2 regions of the Eubacterium limosum genome follow, and region 2 is predicted to be linked to the other one. Evidence: riboswitches for the same ligand, from Rfam matches in the RefSeq annotation. Region 2 holds a riboswitch; the other holds the start of a gene.
The links. A riboswitch is a leader RNA that binds a small molecule or an ion and turns the genes downstream of it on or off. The one in region 2 is predicted to bind cobalamin.

Region 1: linked by a shared signal. The riboswitch ahead of B2M23_RS15870 (DUF2115 family protein) and the one ahead of B2M23_RS02195 (LytR/AlgR family response regulator transcription factor) in region 2 are both predicted to bind cobalamin.

What each region holds. Positions count from the first base shown of each region.
Region 1 is NZ_CP019962.1:3,387,692-3,392,243, reverse strand. Features, by position in the region: gene B2M23_RS15885 (LysR family transcriptional regulator) at 1-788, shown strand, start outside; gene B2M23_RS15880 (class B sortase) at 854-1,606, opposite strand; gene B2M23_RS15875 (DUF2284 domain-containing protein) at 1,777-2,358, opposite strand; gene B2M23_RS15870 (DUF2115 family protein) at 2,383-2,910, opposite strand; cobalamin riboswitch at 3,020-3,178, opposite strand; gene B2M23_RS15865 (TIM barrel protein) at 3,238-4,203, opposite strand.
Region 2 is NZ_CP019962.1:465,565-481,648, reverse strand. Features, by position in the region: gene B2M23_RS02200 (MATE family efflux transporter) at 1-1,183, shown strand, start outside; cobalamin riboswitch at 1,219-1,380, shown strand; gene B2M23_RS02195 (LytR/AlgR family response regulator transcription factor) at 1,786-2,505, shown strand; gene B2M23_RS02190 (sensor histidine kinase) at 2,541-3,833, shown strand; gene B2M23_RS02185 (cyclic lactone autoinducer peptide) at 3,993-4,142, shown strand; gene B2M23_RS02180 (accessory gene regulator ArgB-like protein) at 4,142-4,717, shown strand; gene B2M23_RS02175 (hypothetical protein) at 4,707-5,228, shown strand; gene B2M23_RS02170 (helix-turn-helix domain-containing protein) at 5,265-5,603, opposite strand; gene B2M23_RS02165 (LysR family transcriptional regulator) at 5,982-6,866, shown strand; gene B2M23_RS02160 (DMT family transporter) at 6,964-7,932, shown strand; gene ahpC (alkyl hydroperoxide reductase subunit C) at 8,122-8,688, shown strand; gene B2M23_RS02150 (FAD-dependent oxidoreductase) at 8,705-10,366, shown strand; gene B2M23_RS02145 (SpaA isopeptide-forming pilin-related protein) at 10,696-16,084, shown strand, end outside.

The sequences.
Region 1 (4,552 bases), 1.5 Mb from region 2:
GAAACAACCGTGGCATTGAGCTCACCTTTGAGGGACAGGACTTCTTAAACCACGCCAAGGATATTGTTGAGCAAAGCGAGTATCTTGAAAGGCGGTACAAGCATCGGAAAACAGTGCCCATGCGTTTTTCCGTCTCCACTCAGCGGCTTCCCTTCTCGGTCATGTCTTTTATACAGATTATCGAGGATCTTGAGCTCAGGCATTATGACATTGCCATCCGCGAGTGCCCGACCCATGAGGTCATACACGATGTGGCGTCCAGGCGCAGTGAGCTTGGCATCCTGTGTATCAACGAGCATTATCTCAACACCATGCAAAAGCTCCTTGATTCCAGCAATTTGAGCTTTTATGAGCTGGGACAGCTCACCACCTATGTTTTCCTGCGGAAAAAACACCCCTTGAGCGGCAATACATCCCTGACGCTGGATATGCTCAGGGAGTACCCTTTTGTGACTTACGACCAGGGGGAGGACAGCATGATGCATTTCTCGGAGGAGATCCTGTTCAATGAAATCTGGGATAAAAATATCCATGTGATTGACCGCTGCTCCAAAATTGCCCTGGTCCGCGGCACAAACTGTTTCAGTATCGGTCCGGACCTGACCAACAGCGACGCTGACCGTATGCATTCCAACATGAGCGAAGTAAGGGCTATCCGTCTTTTGGATAATGACCAGCGGCTCCACGCCGGATATATTCTCAGAAACGAGCACAGCTTAAGCGCGATCGGCGAAAAATACATAAAAGTCCTGACTGAAAAAATAAAAGCCTTTGAGAAATGGGACTGAAAAAGCATAATAAAAAGCCGTATCCACAGGAATACGGCTTTTGTAACCTTCTGCCAGGCGATTTTTTATGAAACACGGCGGGCAATAACGGCTAAGCGGCCGTCATTGAGTCCGACATTAAAGATACAGGTGGACAGCGTGAGGATCTCGTCACCCGGCTGTACACTCACATTGCTTGCGACAATGCTCTGATTCTTTATGTTTTGATAGTAGCTCAGAAAGCTCTCGTCGTCGGCAAATTCCAGCTGTCTGTAATCATAATCCTGCTCAACCACCAGCACGGCAAAAATTTCCCACACGCCGTCACCGCCCAGCTCCGGCGGTCTTCTGTACACAATTTTATTGTGCTCTGTGATAAAATTGGGATCTTTATAGTAATAAAGCAGATCGTCAAACATAACGTGCACACCGCTGCGCATGGTGCTGTGCCCATAAATCAGAGAATTCTGGCTTTTAGGCTGCCATTTATAATTCATATCTAAAAAGGGCACGCCTCTTTCATCCGACTCTCCGTTAAATGAGGTGTACAGATATTTATCATTATCGGTTGTCTGTACCACAGGGGTATCAATATTTGTCCCCTCAATGCTCAGCCAGCCAACGGTTTCGGGGTTCACCTCACGCAGTGCCGCCCAGTCAATGCTGTTATCTTCACGGTTTGTAACCTGCATTTTAAGGATCGGCGTATTGTTGGGGAAAAACTCTTTATAGAGCATCCATCCTGCCGCCCCCAGAAGGGAGAGAATGATCAGAATGATGACGATGTCTCCAACAATGCGCACCGCGCTTCTTTTTTTCTTCACTTTCTTTTTTGTCATATTTATATTCTATAGCCTTCGAGCCTGCTGTCCTTACGCATCCATATTTTAGTCCATTCAGATTTTTAAAACCCAAAGGCTTTCCACCTCCTTTTATGGTTATTCATTATATCAAATCTTTCTAAATTGATAAAGACTTAAATGATAACAAAAAGGATTTTATGCCTGTCTTAAAAAAGAATAAAGCTAAAATACGTCAGAGTTTCGGAGCCGTGGGTATAGCGCAGACCGGTTTTAATCACAATGTCCATTACGATGATCCCATACCCCTCCACCGAGGGAAAGAGCTTATCCGGATACCGGCAGGGCTCATCAGGGTAAGTACACCTGTCACAGACCAGACATCCCTCTGTCGATAAAACGAGACTGTCCGGACGATGTGTCCGAAACTGCTGAGCGACTCTGTCGGTGACTGTCTCATGCCTGACGCGGGCTTCATGCCAGCCTCTCACATTATATCGCCCCTTCAAATCCGCGACGGTAGAAAAAATCATCACATTTTTATAGGAAAGGCATTTCATCACACAGCTTTCATAGCTTCCCACAGCCGGAGGGCACGCCCAGGTCGCGTTAAATTGTCCGCAGCTGTTGCGTTGGCACAGGGTTCGTGTCTGGTCTGAAAAAAGCAGCTGGTCAGTCGTTGAAAAGGCGCATTCCTCTACGCCGATTTCCTGTGGTGATGGATGCATGAACACGCCCGGATGATTCACAATTTTTTCATCAGCATGATATGCTGTTCTCAAATTATTCATTGCTACCTCAAATCTAAAATGGGTTTAAACGCCGGTGCAGTTCTTCGCAGCAGCGCGGGCCCCGGTCTCCAGCGTCTCCTTGCATTGGGCACTGCAGAAATGGCAGAGCGCGTCTGGATTGCCCAGCTCCTTGGCCTTCTGTGGGCAATAGTACTGATCAAACTGCTGCTCCAGGAACTGGCCGTCGAAATGACTTCCTACGGGGTGGAGCGGTTTTTCTTCGATAAAAGCCAGATAAGTGCACGCAAGCCTGATCATGCTCTTCTGTAACGCTCCGCCAAGGGCATAATCCTCCAGGTATTGGTCAATCAGTCCTTTAAAGGCGTATAACCTCTTTTCACTGACGCTTTTCGCGGAGCCGTCATCCAGGACTGCAGTCTTCAGGCTGATCAGCGCCGTTACATTGTAAATGGTATTGAGCATGGTCTGATGGGCCAGAGTCCCCGGCCTGAACCTAACCTTCTGTACTTCCTCGCGCTGCTGCATCAAAACTTCCAGATCAAACATTTCTGCTTCCTCCTGAAGCTGAAGGACCAAATCATACTTTGTCATTTTTCTCCTTTCCCGCTCCTTTGACCACAAAAAAACCTTCCCTGATCCAGAGAAGGTAAAAAAGACACAAGACTGCCTGTGGTTTGTCCTATTACTCTAAATCGGAGCTTTAAGAACCTGCTTCTGAGTCGGTCTTCTGGCTCTGCAATATCATCCTTCTCCCTTCCCGCCGGCAGGCAGTGGTTACTGAGAGGCATTTTGCATTACAGCTGCGATTACAGCAAGGGAGTCGCACCCTTTTCCCATTACACAGAACAGTTTCGCTATTAAATTTTCTTTATCATATCGCTTTCTGTTGTCTTTGTCAAGAAAAAGCGCCAGAGAATGCTACTTTAAAGCAAGGAGCTGCTGATCCAGCTTCTGCCCATGCTCAGCTGAGTCGGCGCTTACAAGTTCAAGCGTCAGGTATTCGGGCGATATTCTCTGTATCAGCGCTTTTACCTCAGGATGCCTAAAGGGCAAATGGGCGTCAATCTTAAAAATATGCTCTGAACACTGCCAAAAGCGATCCCAAAAGGACTCCTTTAAATCTGGCGGATTCTGAACAATGCTCTGGACATACGCTCCTGTGAGTGACTGCTGGAGATGCATTCCATAAATATAATCACAAAGCACTCCGTGGGCATCAAGCATTTTGTTGATGTAATCAATGCCTTCCTTTTCTGTCCTCAGTTCTAAATTGGTATGCAGTAAATGGCCGGTATCGAACATGATCCCCTTTTTATCGGTATGTATTCCCCTCAGCAGCCGCTCCGTCATTTCCGGTCGGGTAAGGGTCAGGCCTGGCCACCAGAGGTTCTCGACCAGGAATTTAAATGTGTAATTTTTACCGTCCAAAAGCGTATTGATCACCTCACAGCTCGCGTCAATCACTGCCTCGTCGCTGTAATGAAATACATTGTGGTAGGTCTCTGTAAAACGGCAGTCCGAGACATGGAACACCACATACTCGGCGTTCAGCGCCTGCGCTGTTTCCAGCTCCTTTTCTAAACGGTTGAGGATACAGGATTTATCCCTTCCCTCATAGTATGTCTCCCAGTTTTCCGGTTTATCAAACTCCTTCAGCAGGGCTGCTTCGTCATTACGCCAAAGATCCATCCAACAGGGAAACATTCTCAGGTGCACCCCCACAACATCCTCCTGCGGTATTTTCTCAGGAAGGCGCTCATTCCATAACACCTGAAGCTCCAGGCCGTCCAGCCCGCGGGACTTGTAAAAGTCTTTCAGGGCATCCTGGTTTTCAAACCGGTCCATATCATGGTTGAACACGGTCATATTAATCATTTTTTTCATACTGGCAGCTCCGCTTTTCATATATTTTCAAGATTATGCAGTGTCTGATTTGTCTTTATCATAGCCCTCATACTCTGTTTTGTCAAACGCCTCTTAAAATTCTGCAGTTTTAAACTGCTTCTGAACAGGATCGGAGTTTTTAAGAATTGAATTTTTTACGTCTATTATGTATAATAGTTTTAATAGGAAAAACTCGCATAGATGACTGAAAGGAGGTTTTACGATGAAACAGCACCGTTTTTGGGCTTTTGCCGCACTTTTCTGCTTTGCCATGACCATGCTTACAGGCTATGAACGAAAATAAATTAAGTCTGACTGTTCCCATGTGTAATGCCCTGTTACCGCTGCA
Region 2 (16,084 bases):
CTATTTTTTCATCGGCCTGTCCATCGGGGCCAGCGTGCTGATTTCACAGTTTTTCGGCAGCCGGAAATACGACAAGGTGCAGGAGGCTGTGCACACCGCCGTGGCCCTGAGCCTGGCGGCCGGCCTTGCGCTCACTGTCCTGGGCCTGGCCTTTGCGCCGGCCATGCTGCGGATGATGAACATCCCCGAGGCCGGGCTTGCATACGCCGTGCCCTATATCCGCATCTATTTTCTGGGCATGATCCCCATGACTTTGTACAACATTGGCAGCGGGATTCTGCGTGCGGTTGGCGATTCCAAAACCCCGCTGGCCTGCCTGGTGGTCACCGTTGTGCTGAACATCGGCCTTGACCTGCTCTTTGTGGGGCCCCTTGGCATGGGCGTGGCCGGCGCTGCACTGGCCACGGTGTTTTCACAGATGGCCGCCGCTGTGCTGATTGTCATTATTCTGCTGAGGGCTGATCCCATCTACCGGCTCCGGCTGGCCAAAATCCGGTTTCACGCACAGGTGTTCAGGGATATCGTGCGTATTGGCCTGCCCGCCGGACTGCAGTCTGTGCTGGTCTGCTTCTCCAACGTAGTGGTCCAGTCCCAGATCAATACCTTTGGGCTGGAGGTCATGGCCGGGTTTACCGCCTATATGAAAATTGACGGATTTCTTTTTATGCCCATTGACGCCTTCTGCCTGGCAATTTCCAGCTTTGTAGGGCAGAACATGGGCGCTGGGCGCTGGGAGAGGGTGGTAAAGGGCAAAAACGTCTGCCTGCTTTTGTGCGTGGGCGTAACCATCGGCCTGGGCGCAGCCATTATCCTGAACGCCCGTCTGATTCTGGGCATGTTTACCTCGGACGAAACAGTGGTTTTAAACGGCATGCGCCAGCTTTACACCGTGGTGCCCCTTTATGGTATTTACGCCGCGGATCAGGTATTTGTGGGCGTGCTGCGGGGGGCCGGGGCCACGGTAATCCCTATGATCATCACGCTTTTGTGCATGTGCGGCCTGCGGCTGGGCTGGATTTTTACCACCCTGCGGTTTGTCCACGACGCGCGCATGATCTACATCAGCTATCCGCTGACCTGGATTGTGACAGGGGCGGTACTGGTGCTCTATTATTATAAAGGCAGCTGGCGGCCAGAGAAGGCAGGCTTTAATAATCGTAAATATTTAAAAAGAAGTTGTTGACAAAGCCGCTCAAAGGGCGTATGATGAAGTTAATTAAATATTGAATGATCCTATGTAGTGGGAAAAGGGTGAGAATCCCTTGCTGTAATCGCAGCTGTAATGCAAAATGCTTTCTGAAAAGCCACTGTCAACGATGATGGGAAGGCGGAAAGATGATATTGCTGAGCCAGAAGACCGACATAGTGATTGGTTCTTAAAAGACTCCGATTTAGAGTGCTTAAGAAACGAAACAAAAACCCTTACCATCCAGATTATACTGTGTTCGTTCATCCCTCTCTGAATCCGAGAGGGATTTTTTTATGGAATTTAAGGACGGTCACCTTATCATTCGTATTTAATTAAATCTCATAATGCCTGTTCCATCAGACAGGCGTCATTAAATCCTCTTTTCAGTCAGCGAGGCTGAAAAACCCCTCCCTTTTTTGAGAAGCTCCAAACGCCGGGGCTTCTTTTTTTGAAAAAAATCTTGAAATCTTCGTTTTTATAGAGTATTTTTATGGTATAAAATTATTAAGGGGAAATAATCTTCACGATGGCTTTGTATAGGGTGCGGGAAGAAAATATGGTATAATGAAAGAAATACTGGAAAGGCAGTGGATGGGATGATTAGAATTGGGATTTGTGACGACAATGCTTTGATTGCAGAAAAGCTGGAGGCGCTCATTATCAGATATGGTGAGGAACACAATATTGATGTGGAGACATACGTCTATCACGACGGCAGTGAAGTGCTTGAAGACCGTATCCAGTTTGATATCCTTTTTCTTGACGTGGAGATGCCGGAAACCGATGGGATTGATACGGCCAAGCAGATCCGCAAGTGGGACGCCCGGGTCAAGATTATCTTTATCACCAGCTACACTCACTACATGCGCAACGCCTTTGCTGTGCACGCGTTTGAATACCTGGTCAAGCCCTTTAACACGGCTAAGGTAAACATGGTGCTGACCGAGGTGTTTGATTTTATTGAAAAGGAAAACAAGAGCCATGACATCTCTCTGGTGATGGGCGGCGAGCTGAAGGTTTTTGCCAGCAATGACATTTATTATTTTGAGCGTGTGCGGCGGAAGATTAAAATGAGCACCACCCAGGGCGATTTTGAATTTAGCGGCGTTCTGAGTGAGATCATGGAAAAGGTTAAGGACTTTGACTTTGAATACTGCCACAAGAGCGTGATCGTGAACCTGTTTCACTGTAAGCGTATTGCGGGCGCCGACCTGTATCTGGACAATGGCGAAACCCTGCCCATCGCCCAGAAACGGGCCGTGGAATTTAAGGCGCGGCTGTTTGATTATATTGAGGAGAATTTTAAGCTGTTGTAGAGGATTGGCTAGGAGGATAAGTTTAGGGGAAGAGTATGGATAAGTGGATTTATATATTGGATATGGCTTTATCATATGGGATTACAGGATATATTATGTTTCGTTTTATGTCCGAAGTATATGATAGAAAATATAAAGAAAAATTTAATTATTTTATAAGCTTTTTATTATTTGTTATTATTGCAATAGGATTGAATATCTTAGGAATTCCTATACTTAAAATAACTTTTTTATTGTTATCATTATGCTTAGTTAGTTACTCACTTTTTATATTTGATAAGAAATGGATGCTAATATATGATTTTGTCTTTGCGCTTTATATAATCTTTTCAGATGTTATATCAGTCGTAATTGTTTCTTTAATAATGGATACTACGATAGAAGGTGTTGAGGAAAGTTTTAATTTTTTATTTCTTTCTGGAATCTGCAATCAAATAATTTTGTTATGTGGATTTTATATTTTTGTATCTATATTTAAAAAGAATGAATTAAATACACTTAAAATTGTACAAAATATCTTTTTAATGTTATTGGCAGTTTTTGAAATAAGTGTGCTATATTATTTTTATATAACAATACAACAAAGTTCATCTGGAATTGCTTTAGCATATATTTGTTTTGGATTTATTGGATTAGATATATATTTGGTATACCTATTCGAAGCCATATCAAAACGCTATCAATTGGAAAGAGATATGGACTTGAAAGAACAGCAGGTAATGATGCAAAATACTTATTATAAAAGTATTGAAGCACAATATGATTATTCGAGACGATTGATACATGATATGAAAAATCATATGCAAACTTTTGAAGAACTTTATGCTAATGACAATGGTGATATGGCTCATAGTTATGCTAGAACAATATATAGAAAGATGGATGAGTTGGGAAGCCGTTTTAAATGTAGTAATCGCTTTTTAACAATAATCATCAATAATAAATTAATAAAGTGTGATGAAAATAGTATAGATGTCATGTTAGAAGTTGAAGACATAGACATTGGATTTATGGATTTTTTTGACGTGACTACGATTTTTTCTAATTTATTGGATAACGCAATTGATGCATGTCTTGAACTTCCAATAGATAAACGACATATAAGCCTTAGAATATTCAAATTTAATGATTTTATAACAGTTGTTATTTGTAATAGCTATAATGGCAAAGTGAATAATAAAAATAATGAATTGAAAAGTACAAAACAGGGAGAACATATGGGTGTTGGTTTGAAAAATGTAAAGACAGCAATTGAAAAGTATAATGGAACTATTCAATATAAAATAGAAGAAGAGTTTAAGGTTAAAATTTTAATATCTGCGTCGTAAAAAGAGCGTGGAAATTCTTACTTGGGACATATTTAAAATATAAAAGACCATAGATTTATTTCTTGATACAATAAAGATGGTGATTTGGTTGCTTTGTACATATAATAGCATCTATCAGCTGATAAACTACATAATATAGAATGTTATGAGGTGTACTAAATGAAAAAAGATAGTTTCAAAAATAAAATCCTGAAAAATGTAGCGAAAGTCGCTCATCATGAAGCAGTCAAAGATGCTAACACAGCATGTTGGATGATCCATCATCAAGAAAAGGCTCCCGTAAATATTAAAAAACTCCGTAAATTCTAATGTTTGAAAAAGCTTCTGACGCATTAATCTATCAATTAAAAAGAAGAGAAATTGTGGTCGATGAAGATGTTGAAATATATCAGTTTGGAATCAGAGTTTTAATGCTCAAGGCAGTTCACTACGCTTCCATGCTTTTGGTGGGCCTGCTTCTCGGCATGCTGCCGGAGACCATAGTCTTTTTAATTGTTTATGCGGCCATCCGCGCCTATGCCGGCGGTTACCACGCCGATACACGCGGGGTCTGCTATCTGCTGTCATGGATCACAATACTTTCTGTTTTACTCATTGCCCGGTTCTGCCCGGCGGGGACGGTTGCGGTGGTTACCGCGGCGCTTACGCTGTCCGCTTTTCCGGTGATCTACAAATGGGCGCCGGTCGAAAACAGCGCAAAACCGCTGGACGACGCGGAGTGCACCCACTACCGGAAACGGGCGAGGAGAATACTGGTGGTTATCAGTGCCTGCGCGCTGCTTGCCGGACTGGCCTTTAACAGCCGGTTTGGTCTGGTCGCCGCGGAATGCCTGGGCCTTGAGGCGCTGATGATGCTGCTGGGGTTGTGGAAAAATGGGCGTTAAGCCAAGGTATACAAGAGAACAGCAGAATGTGATTCAGGAAGCGATGGAATGTGGTTTCGATGTGTCGCCGTATATTACGGAGGCCTTTACACCAGAGCAGATACGGGAAATTTTCTGGGGATTGATGACCGGTGTGGATGTGACCTTTTATAACGATCCTGAGTATTCAAACTGCCAGATGTGGCAAATACGGGAAGGGCTTACAGGAAAGGTAGATGTATCGATCTATGCGGACAAAAATCTGGATTGGAAAAAGATGTACCTGATCCGGATGGGTTTAGAGGAAGGGCTTGACGTATCGGAGTATGTGCGGCAGGGCATGGGGCCGGAGCAGATCCGGGCGATTTTGCAGGGATACCGTACCGATATTGATTATACGCTTTATGCGAAGCCCTGGTACACAGCTGGCGAAATGCGGGAAATCGGCTCAAAACTGATCCGGGAAGCGGTTCGGAGCAGAGCGGAGGAGACGCCGGGCGCTGGCAGTATGTTTAAGAGTGTAAAAAAATAACAGGTGCCCAACTGCAATTTGGACACCCGCATTTTTTTATTCTACTGGGTCATGGCTGAGTAAAAACAGAGTCAGAATTTCTTCTGCGTATTTTCCTTTTTCTGCTGGACAGCGTTCCAAAAGCTCCAGCAGTGCTGCGTACTTCGTCCCCATGTATTCTTTGGGGCCGTAGAGAATTGCGTCGGCGGACATTTTCAAAACGTCACAGAAACGATTCAGGCTTTTTAGAGAAAAGCCCTTAGTCCCCAGTTCTATATCGGCAAGGAAGGTTGGTGTGATACCGATTTTTCTTGCCAATTCATCACGGGACATGTTCAGAAATGTTCTTTGTTTACGAATACGAAGGCCAATCGCCTTATGATCTAGCTCTTGCATACAATTCCCCCTAAAAATAGTATTTACGCTTTTAGCTGTTGACTCTATACCATTGTGATATAAGCCGGCGGTTTATTTAAAAACCAGACACTTTTGCGCATTTTTTATAGGACCACAGTAGACTTCTTAATTATATCCGCTTTTACAGGTAATTTCAAGTCTCTGTAAGAAAACTGAAAGGAACCGGAAAAAAGTCCGGCATTCTCTCCCAAAGACAGGCGCAGGGGGATTTTTTTGTTTGTCTAAAATATTTTAAGTTGAAAAATTCTCGTACTTTTAGGCAAATTAATCGTGACAGAAAGTCGAAGAATGGGCAGGTTGCATAAAATTCAAAATGTGATATAATGAAACGGATTAACGGAAAAAGGACGTATTTTTATGAATGTAAATTTTGAACATTACAAGGTCTTTTATTACGTAGCGCGCCACGGCACCATTACACAGGCGGCCCAGGCGCTGTACATCTCGCAGCCGGCGGTGAGCAAATCGATCCACCTGCTGGAAAAGGAGCTGTCGTGCGAGCTTTTTCACCGGAATCAGAAGGGAATGACCCTGACGCCGGAGGGGGAAATGCTGTACGGCCATGTGGCAAAGGCCTATGAGCAGCTGGCCCTAGGCGAAAAGAAGCTCTGGGAAATGCTGAATCTGAATAATGGGGTGGTGCGCCTGGGCACTAGTGACATGATCGCCCGCTTTTTCCTGCTGCCTTATCTTGAAAAATTTCACAGCCTGTATCCGGATATCCGCATCAATATGCAGAGCGGCACCACGCCGGGCACACGCGTTGCCCTGAAAGAGGAGCGCATTGAGGTGGGAGTGGTATCCTCGCCAGTGGCGGCCTCAGACGATATTGAGATTCACCCGATCCGGGAGATCCAGGATGTTTTTGTGGCGGGGCTGGATTACGCGCCGCTTGCCGAAAAGGTGCTGAGCTTTGAGGAGATCATGGCGCACCCCATTATCTGTACGGAGCGCAACACGGCCAGCCGGCACTATTTGGACTCGTTTTTCCTCAAGCATAAGATACGGCTGGAGCCGGCCTTTGAACTGGGCACCATGGAGCTGATCATGCCTTACGCAGAAAGAAACCTGGGTATAGGCATCGCGGTGCGCGATGTAGCACAGGAGCGCCTGGAGCAGGGGAGCCTGATCGAGATCCGGGCTAAGATTGAGATGCCGAAGCGGCAGATCTGTGTGATCAAGCGGAAAAAAGGCGGTATCTCCAAGGCGGCAGAGGCTTTTCTGGATATTATTTTGCCATAACCAACGGTTATAAAGCACATAAGAATATTTCATTTTACTTATGGTAATGAGAGAGGTAAAATCGTTACTGTACGAAAAATGAAAGGAAGATTTGATTTTGAAAAAAGGCTATTTATATATTGTCATTGCGACGCTGTTTTTCAGTTCGATGGAGATCGCCCTCAAAAGTGTTTCAGGTCAGTTTAACGCTGTACAGATGAACCTGACCCGTTTTTTGATCGGCGGTCTTGTTTTAATTCCCTTTGCGCTCAGGACGCTTAAGAAGAAAAAGGAACATCTGGATAAAAAAAGCCTGCTGCATTTCGCGGGCCTGGGCTTTCTGGGGGTTGTGGTCAGCATGACCTTTTACCAGCTGGCGGTAGAAAACGCCAACGCCTCGGTGGTGGCGGTGCTGTTTTCCAGTAATCCGGTGTTTGTGCTGTTTTTCTCGGGCATTATCCTGCACGAGGTGATCAAGAAAAACCATGTGGCGGCCATTGTGCTTGAAATCATCGGAATCCTGGTAATTGTCAACCCTCTGCACACCGCCCTCAACATCGCAGGGGTGGTCATGGCGATTCTGGCCGCGGTGGCTTTTGCCCTGTACTCAGTTTTTTCCAAGAAGCAGTGTAACCGCTACGGCGGCGTGGTGGTGACCTGCGGGAGCTTTCTGTTCGCCAGCCTGGAAATGCTGCTGCTCATCGGCCTCAGCCATGTGGGCCCGGTGGCGGATATGCTGAGCGGCAGCGGTCTTGCCTTATTTGCCAATATTCCGCTGTTTACGGGTTATACGGCGTCTAATGTCCTCACGATGCTTTATATCTGTATCGGCGTGACTGGCGGTGGTTATGCCTTTTATTTCATGGCGATTGAGGAGACCTCGGCCAGTACGGCGTCGCTGGTGTTCTTCTTTAAACCGGTGCTGTCGCCCATCCTTGCAGTGCTGATCCTGCACGAAGCAGTGCCGATCAACATGGTGATCGGTGTGCTGCTGATTCTGGCGGGCTCTATCGCGAACCTGCTGCCGGCGTTTATACACAGGGAAGAAAAGCCTGTGTCCCTGAGTGCGGAGCAGGGCCGTTCTTAGCCTGTTTTATAAAATTTGATTGTTGAAGCCACAGAGAATCCCTTAAAATCTCTGTGGCTTTTTTTGTTAAAAATCTGCTTTTTAATTTAGAATTATTCTTGACAAGTCCATTTTATCGTGTTAAGATACACTCATCAAACAGTTAGAAATAACTAACAAAAATAAATATTATCGAAAAGAGGTATCAACATGAAAAATTTAATTGGCAAAGAATTGATCGATTTTGAAGTACAGGCATATCACGAAGGTGATTTTAAAACCGTCACAAAGGAAGATGTCCTGGGCAAATGGGGTGTGTTCTTCTTTTACCCGGCAGATTTTACCTTTGTGTGCCCGACAGAGTTGGCGGACGTAGCGGACAATTATGAGGAGTTCAAAAAAATCGGCTGTGAAATCTATTCGGTTTCAGAAGATACCCATTTTGTACATAAAGCCTGGGCGGACACCACCGACACCATCAAGGGCCTTCCGTACCCGATGTTAGGCGACCCGGCGGGCGTGCTGGCAAAATTCTTCGGTGTGCTGGTCAAGGAAGAAGGCCAGGCGCTGCGCGGTACCTTTGTGGTGGACCCGGACGGCGTTATCAAGGTTTACGAAATTCATGACATGGGCATCGGCCGTAACGCTGAGGAGCTTCTGCGCAAGGTACAGGCCGCTCAGTTTGTAAGAGAACACGGCGATCAGGTCTGCCCTGCGAAATGGAAACCAGGCGAAGACACACTGACACCAAGCTTAGACTTAGTCGGCAAGCTGTAAGAAGCAGGAGGGCGCCATGGATAAGATTTATGACTTGATTATTATCGGCGGCGGTTCCGCCGGACTCTCGGCTGGTATCTATGCTGCCCGGGCCATGCTCGATACGCTGATCATTGAGAAAAACCAGCCGGGCGGCCAGGCTGTGAATACCGCGGAGGTAGTTAACTATCCCGGTATCCGCCACACCACCGGCCCTAAGCTCATGGATGAAATGCACAAGCACGCCATGGATTTCGGCGCGGAATTTACTGTAGCTGAGATCGAGGGGGTGGACCTTGACGGGGAAGTAAAGGCACTGCATACCAGCCGCGGCACTTACAGAAGCCGCGCGGTCATCATCGCCACAGGCGCCTCCCCGCGCAAGATCGGCTTTGCCGGTGAGCAGGAATATACCGGACGCGGCATTGCCTACTGCGCGACCTGTGACGGCGAGTTTTTCAGCGGCCTTGACATCTTTGTGCTGGGCGGCGGCTTTGCCGCAGCCGAGGAGGCTGTGTTCCTGACCCGCTACGGCAGAAGCGTGACCATTGTGGTGCGCGAGGATGATTTTACCTGCGCCCAGATGGTGGCGGACAAGGTCCGGGAACATCCGGGCATTGAGGTGTGGTACAACACAGAGGTGAAAGAAGTTTCCGGCGACGATTTTCTGAAAAAGGTAGAATTTTTCAATAATAAGACCGGCGCTGCCTTTACCTATGAGAGCAAGGACGGCAAGCCTTTTGGCATGTTTGTGTTCGCGGGCTATGAGCCGGCCACCCAGATTTTTAAGGGCCGGGTGGACATCGACGCTGAGGGCTATATCCTCACAAATGACCGCATGGAAACCAATGTCCCCGGCGTTTACGCCGCGGGTGACCTGAGGCCAAAGGAGCTGCGCCAGATTGTCACGGCAGTGGCCGACGGCGCCATCGCGGCCACCGCGGCGGAAAAATACGTGGCGGCTGAGCGGGAACGCCTGGGCCTGGCAGCGCCTGAGCCGAAGGCAGCCAAAACTCCGGCAGAGCCGGAGACGGAAGCGCCACAGGGCGGCGAAGACGGCTTTATCCCGGCGGCCATGAAGGGCCAGCTCAAGGAAATCTTCAGCAAGCTCGAACGCACTGCGCGGGTGGTGACCATCATCGACCCGGCTGTGCCAAAGACCTTGGAAATGCAGGGTTTCTTAGAGGAAGTGGCAGCGCTTAACGACCATATCCAGGTGGAGGCCTATAGAAAAGGCGAGAAGCCTGAGCTGGAAGCCGCCATGCACCTCGACAACCTGCCGGTGGTAGCCCTGTTTGATCCAGAGGGACAGTATTCCGGCGTCAAATTTACCGGTATCCCCGGCGGCCATGAAATGAATTCCTTTGTTCTGGCGGTTTATAACTTCGCCGGACCGGGCCAGGCAGTGGACGAGGCCCTTGCCAAGCGGATTGCGGCCATCGACCATCCAGTTAATGCCCAGATCTGTATCTCCCTGTCCTGTCATTTCTGCCCCGATGTGGTGGCGGCCTGCCAACGCATCGCTCTACTGAACCCGAACATTCAGGCGGAAATGATCGACACGGCCCTTTTCCCAGAGCTGAAGGAAGAATACAAGCTCATGAGCGTACCTGCCATGATCCTCAATAAACGGGATGTGGTCTTCGGCGCAAAGAAAATGAGCGAGATTGTCGAAATTTTTGAAAAACTAAATCATTAAATCCTCCGTAAAAGGCGGCCTTCGGGCCGTCTTTTTTTATTGTAAAAAATTTTTGGCTCGACGGTTTTACACTGTTTGCCGCTGCCAGAAACCGGGGCTTGAGTGAAGCCACAGTGCACGAGCACATCCGTTGTATTTTGAGACAGTATGGTGGTGAATGGGAAAGCTGAAAGTATCTGAATTTTAAACGCGCAACTTCAGTAATAAAACAACAGAAATGGTAAAAAAAGTGAAAAGGAATTTCGAGTTTGATAGACTTATTATAAAGGTAATCAATAGTGGCGAATTGGCGCTTGCCACAAATATAAAGAAATAAAAAGGTAGGAAAAATGAGAGAGAAGAGTAAAAAAACCGTAAGGAGAAGACTTCTGTCCCTCCTTCTGGTTTTCTGCATGACATTCCAGATGATTTCGTACAGTCCGGGGAACGTGGTGCGGGCTGAAGGGGAGGAAGAACCCGTGGCCGCATCCGAAGGACCAAGCACAATAAAAGCGGCCCTGTTCAGCGGCGGCGTATCTGCCAACGCGGACAAGACAACCGGCAGTACCGATGCCGCCTTTAAATCGGCCATCATGCGGTTTATAGCAAAAGACTACGCGAAAGAAGAACCTGTCAGCTTTGCGTTCGATTTGAGGCTGGAGGACAGTTTTTTAGGCGATTGCTGGGGACAGCTTAAAGATCAAGATCTAATAGACGCTGAAGAAAAGCTTGAAACGGCCCAGTCCGCCAGTGGCGATGACGCTAAAAAGGAAGCGTATGCTGCTCTTAATGCTTTTTTGAAAGGTAATGGTGGCAGCGCAAAAGTCAACAGCGCTATTTTTTCCTATAACTTTGGAAATCAGTTTAAAGAAAACGGTGAAGTGTTTGGTGTCACGCATGAGGTTACAGGAACCGTCGCAGGTCTTGAAAACATGCCCATTGGCAGCTATGTCCTCACACGGGACGCAGACACAGGCGAAGTGAAGGTCACCTTCACCTTCGAGCCCTACCTTTGCGGGATGTCTAATGTAAAGGGTGGCTTTAATCTTGAGCTCAACCTGGCAGACAGCCTTTTTGACAATAGTGATACCGCACACGTAGGCTGGGATGGCGAAAAAAATGAGCTGGTCATTAAAGGGAATCTGGATAAAACAGAAACACCTGCCAGAGATAACCAAATCACAATGACCAAAATGGCCGTCAAAGCAGATGGTAGTGAAATTTCTAATACAGATGACCTGTACATTGATTATAAAATAAATATTGACGTAACAGGCGGTGAACCTATCAACGGGCTGACGCTGGAAGATCGTCTGCCCAAGGGATTGACTGTGGAAAGCGTCAAGTTGGATGGGAAAGCTTTGGCCCTTGCAGCCGATGGTGGATCAGGGGACTACACCGTCACCCCGGACGAAGCCACAGGACTCAACGTCCTGCACTATACCTTTCCGGAAACCCCTGCGAATGTTCGCAAGGCTGAGTTTGCGATCCGGGCCGCACTCACCAACGACTATTATGCCCAGTATCTGAATGACAACAAGATCAATACGACTTTTGCGAATAAAGCCAGCCTGAGAGGCCGCGATAATGCACTCCAGAAAGAATCTGGTGAAACTAACACCACCATGAATACCAGCTTTTTTACAAAAGAGGGAAAACAAAACGAGCTGAACGGGAATCTTTTTGATTGGATTATTACCGTTAACACCCATTTTTCCGAGTTTGTGGATGCCTGGATCGTGGATAAAATCGATAATACAGCACATAATTATATTGCAAGCGGAGACAACTGCGGCCTGATCTTTGAAGTCACGCGTGACGGAATAACAACAACAGAAACAATGGACATTAAGCAGGTAACGGATGATTCTGTCTTGAAAAACTATTCCTACGCCGATCTGACCAACGAGGCCCTGCGCAATGTGGACCAGGTGCTCAACAACCGTCTCAAGCAGCTTTCCGATAACAATACAAAGGCCATTTTATACACGAAAGACGGGGAAGATATCCTTATTTTCCCATTTGAAAAATTTACCAACGCTAAGGTGAAAATCTTTTATACAACACAGTTAAAAAACAACGCGAATGCCGATCTCAGCAACGAGGTTAAATTTCTGTTCAGACGATTGACCTACGGTGGCCCTGGCCCAGGCACCGACTTGGATTTTAACATCGATATCGGAAAAGAAGTCGGAAAAACCTACAGCCCAGTACAGAAGGAAGCCATCGGAGATATTAACTGGGACAGCCGTACCCAGGGCTGGCGTTTCAAAATCAACCATTACCAAGAAGAAATAGCAGACCTGACCATCACCGAAAGCATCGCGGACAGCGGTTTTACCGAGGAAGTCCTGGATACATATAAGCCTACCTATAATTATTATGAGGGCGGCGTAAAAAAGCAGGAAGGTAAGGAAGTACCAAAAGCACAATCTGGCGTGACACCTGCGCCAGCTGCACCCTATTACGAAATAAAAGGCGACAGTGTCGTTTTTCATTTCGGAAAAGTTGCGAAGAACCAATACTATGATCTCTACATCACCACCGATGTCACCAGCCAGCTGGCAGTCAGCAGTCCAAACCTCGCAGTTAAAAATACCGCGAAATATAACGTGGACGGTACGTCAGGTAGTGACGTTGAGGTTCCGGCAGAAAAAACCGTGGAAAATACCATGGTCAAGAAAGCATGTGTTGAGCCTTATTATGATCAAAACGGCGGCCAGACCAGCCTGCATTGGCAGGTAGAAGTCAATCCCCGCCATCTGCCCATCACAAACGGCAATCTTCTGGATATTCTGCCAGACGCCAATATGCACGGCGCGTTGACAGGGATCACACGCTATGCGTATCAAGATGGTAAAGAAACCGAGGGCAAAGCGACAAAGGGTTTAGACGGCACTTGGAGCTTTGGCGATACCAGCGGTATTACCATAACAGAAAGCGACGCGTCCAAAACAAAAACGGGCACATCTTACGGCACTCTCTCCAAAGATGAAATGACCTTTACTTTTGCGAATCAGGCTGAGGATACTGCCCGTTACGTTTTTAAGTATACTTCAGCTCCGGGTACATTGTCCGGCGATACAGCATTCCTGAACATGCTTTTATCTAAAAATGGTGAAAATATCGATGATGAGGGCATTAAGAATGAAGTCCGGCTCAGCGGGTATGTTGGTAAGCTCAACAGCAATAAAATAACAGATGACGGTACTCGTGAGTACGCCGCCGCCACTGCGCCAGCCATTGTCGGCAATACCGCTCTGGCTAAAAATGGGTCGTTCGATCCAGATAAAGGCACCATCACCTGGAACATCACCCTCAATGAAGGGCTGGTCGATATGACCGGTAAGCTGGTAGATGACCGGTTTGAAGACAATCAGCTGCTTCAGATGCTGATTGAAGATGAGCATAACCCAACGAAGTCGGTTAAGGTAACCGCGTATAGCAGCGTTCAAGATATGAACGCTGGGAAAAACGGCCAGGACGTGACAGCCGTGGATGACTTTACAGAATGCGACGATCTGGGCTTTATCTACAAAGTGCCCGACAAAGATACGGTTAAAAATAAAATCCTGGTCTTCACCTTTGAAACCTACATCACCGCTGACGCTGCGGCAGCCGACGTCTCTAACACTGTAAAGCTGAAAACCGATGATGACAGTAAAGTCATCGAGGAAGTAAACTCCGGCGCAGACGGTCTGGAAGACTATTTCATCGACGACTACGGCTCTGCCTGGCCAAACCCATACATCAAGGCCGCCAAAAAGAGCGTGAGCGAAAATAATAATGGCCAGCATCCCCTGAACCTGGCGGATGCGGAATTTACCCTGACGAAATATAAGCTTAATACGACGAGTAACAAATGGGAACAGGACGGTGATGCTAAAACACGCACCGGCCTGGCCACCGGCGTCAGCAGCTTTTTGAACCTGCAGCGCGGTGTGCTGTACAAGCTGGAAGAAACAAAAGCCCCGGCAGGCTACGGCATCGACGACACAGGTAAGACACACTACTTTATGTTTACTGAAAAATCAGGGCTTGCAGCCCTGTTCAGTGCCGGGATGACAACGGAAAATGCAACGTTAAGTGACGATACATCCGTTGATTATGATAAATTCACCACGATCCTCAACACCTATTCTTACGAATATACCGACACCCCAGCCGGAAAAATCCAGTTCCAGAAGCTGGGCGATGATGATAAGGGCCTTAATGACGTATCCTTCAGCCTGAAGCGCACCACCGACGGCCTGCTGAAACAAAAAGAAGCGGTTAAAAGCGCCAAGGTTAGTAGTGTAGACGGCGTCGTCACCTTTGATCAAGTTGACCCCGGCGAATATGACATTGTTGAAATGAAGGATAATATGCCAGGAGGCTATCCTATGACTCAGGGCGTGGTCATGAAGGTTAAGGTAGAGCCTGACAAAACTAAAGATAATGCGTGTAGTGTCACCTACTACAATATGCAGGGAAAAGACATCACCCCCACAGACAATACCTTGCCCACCGTTAAAAACACCCTGCTGCGGACAAACGTCAAATTCAGGAAAACCGACCAGAACGGCAACGCGCTGAAAGATGTTAAGTTTACACTGGCAAATAGTGGCAATGATGCCGCAGATAAGAATCAAACAGCGTTATATAAAGACTATCAAACCGACGCCAACGGCCAGATCAGCATCGACAACCTGTCCTGCGGGACTTACACCCTGACAGAAAATACGGGTAGTGTCACAAATATTAAAGATTCTGACAAAAAAGTAGTCATCACATTCATGGTTGAACGTGATAACGCCACCGGCGGCAGTAAAGTGGCCGTTGATAACAAAGATGCCCAAAACAGCGGCGGCAGCTACGATCTCGGCACCTACACCAACAATCTGAAATACGGCTACGTCAATCTGAATAAAAAGAGCCATGAAACAATACCGAGTACAACCGACCAGGCGTTAGCAGGCGCAGAGTTCGCTATCTATGAAAAAACAGACAATAATGAGCCAGCGGCAGGCGCGAAGCCATTACTGACTCTTAAAACAGATAAAAACGGCCAATTGCCACAGCCAACAGGTCAAGATGCAGCAGCCGGTCTGTACACCGACAAGGACGGCAAAACCAAGAAAGCCCTGATCTATGGGGACTACTGGATTAAAGAAGTGAAAACCGCCGACAGCCACGCTGTGGACGGGAAAGCCGTTGCGTTTGAAATTAACAGTTCAGGCGGCGCGGACGCAGCAGAAACTAATACCACCGCGTGGATCAGTAAAGCTGAAACAGGCGATCCCACAGTCGCCTATAGTGGAACAACTAATGACAGCAGTACTTATCTCAACAACCTCGTCCGCGGAGCGGTCAGTATTAAGAAAACCGGCGTGGGCACAGGCGCCAGTGGGCTTTCCAGCGCAGAGTTTGAGGTGAGAGACGGCAATACTTTAGTTGCAACTCTGAAACAAACGGGTAATGCTGGCGAATATAAATTAGCCAATACAAAAAATGGCGCATCGTCGACAGAGATCAACGCTAAAAAGACAATCATTGGTCTTGCTGCTCCGGTTGATTATCTAAAGGCTAACAATAGCGGAGCTTTAGAACTCCTGGCCGGCACCTACAAAATCTATGAAACCAAAGCGCCAAACGGCTACAATACCCCAGGGACAGGCACAGCAATAACCACCGTAACCATTGATACAGAAGGAAAAGTTAAATATAACGGTAATACTGATGTTCCAACCATCACAAACG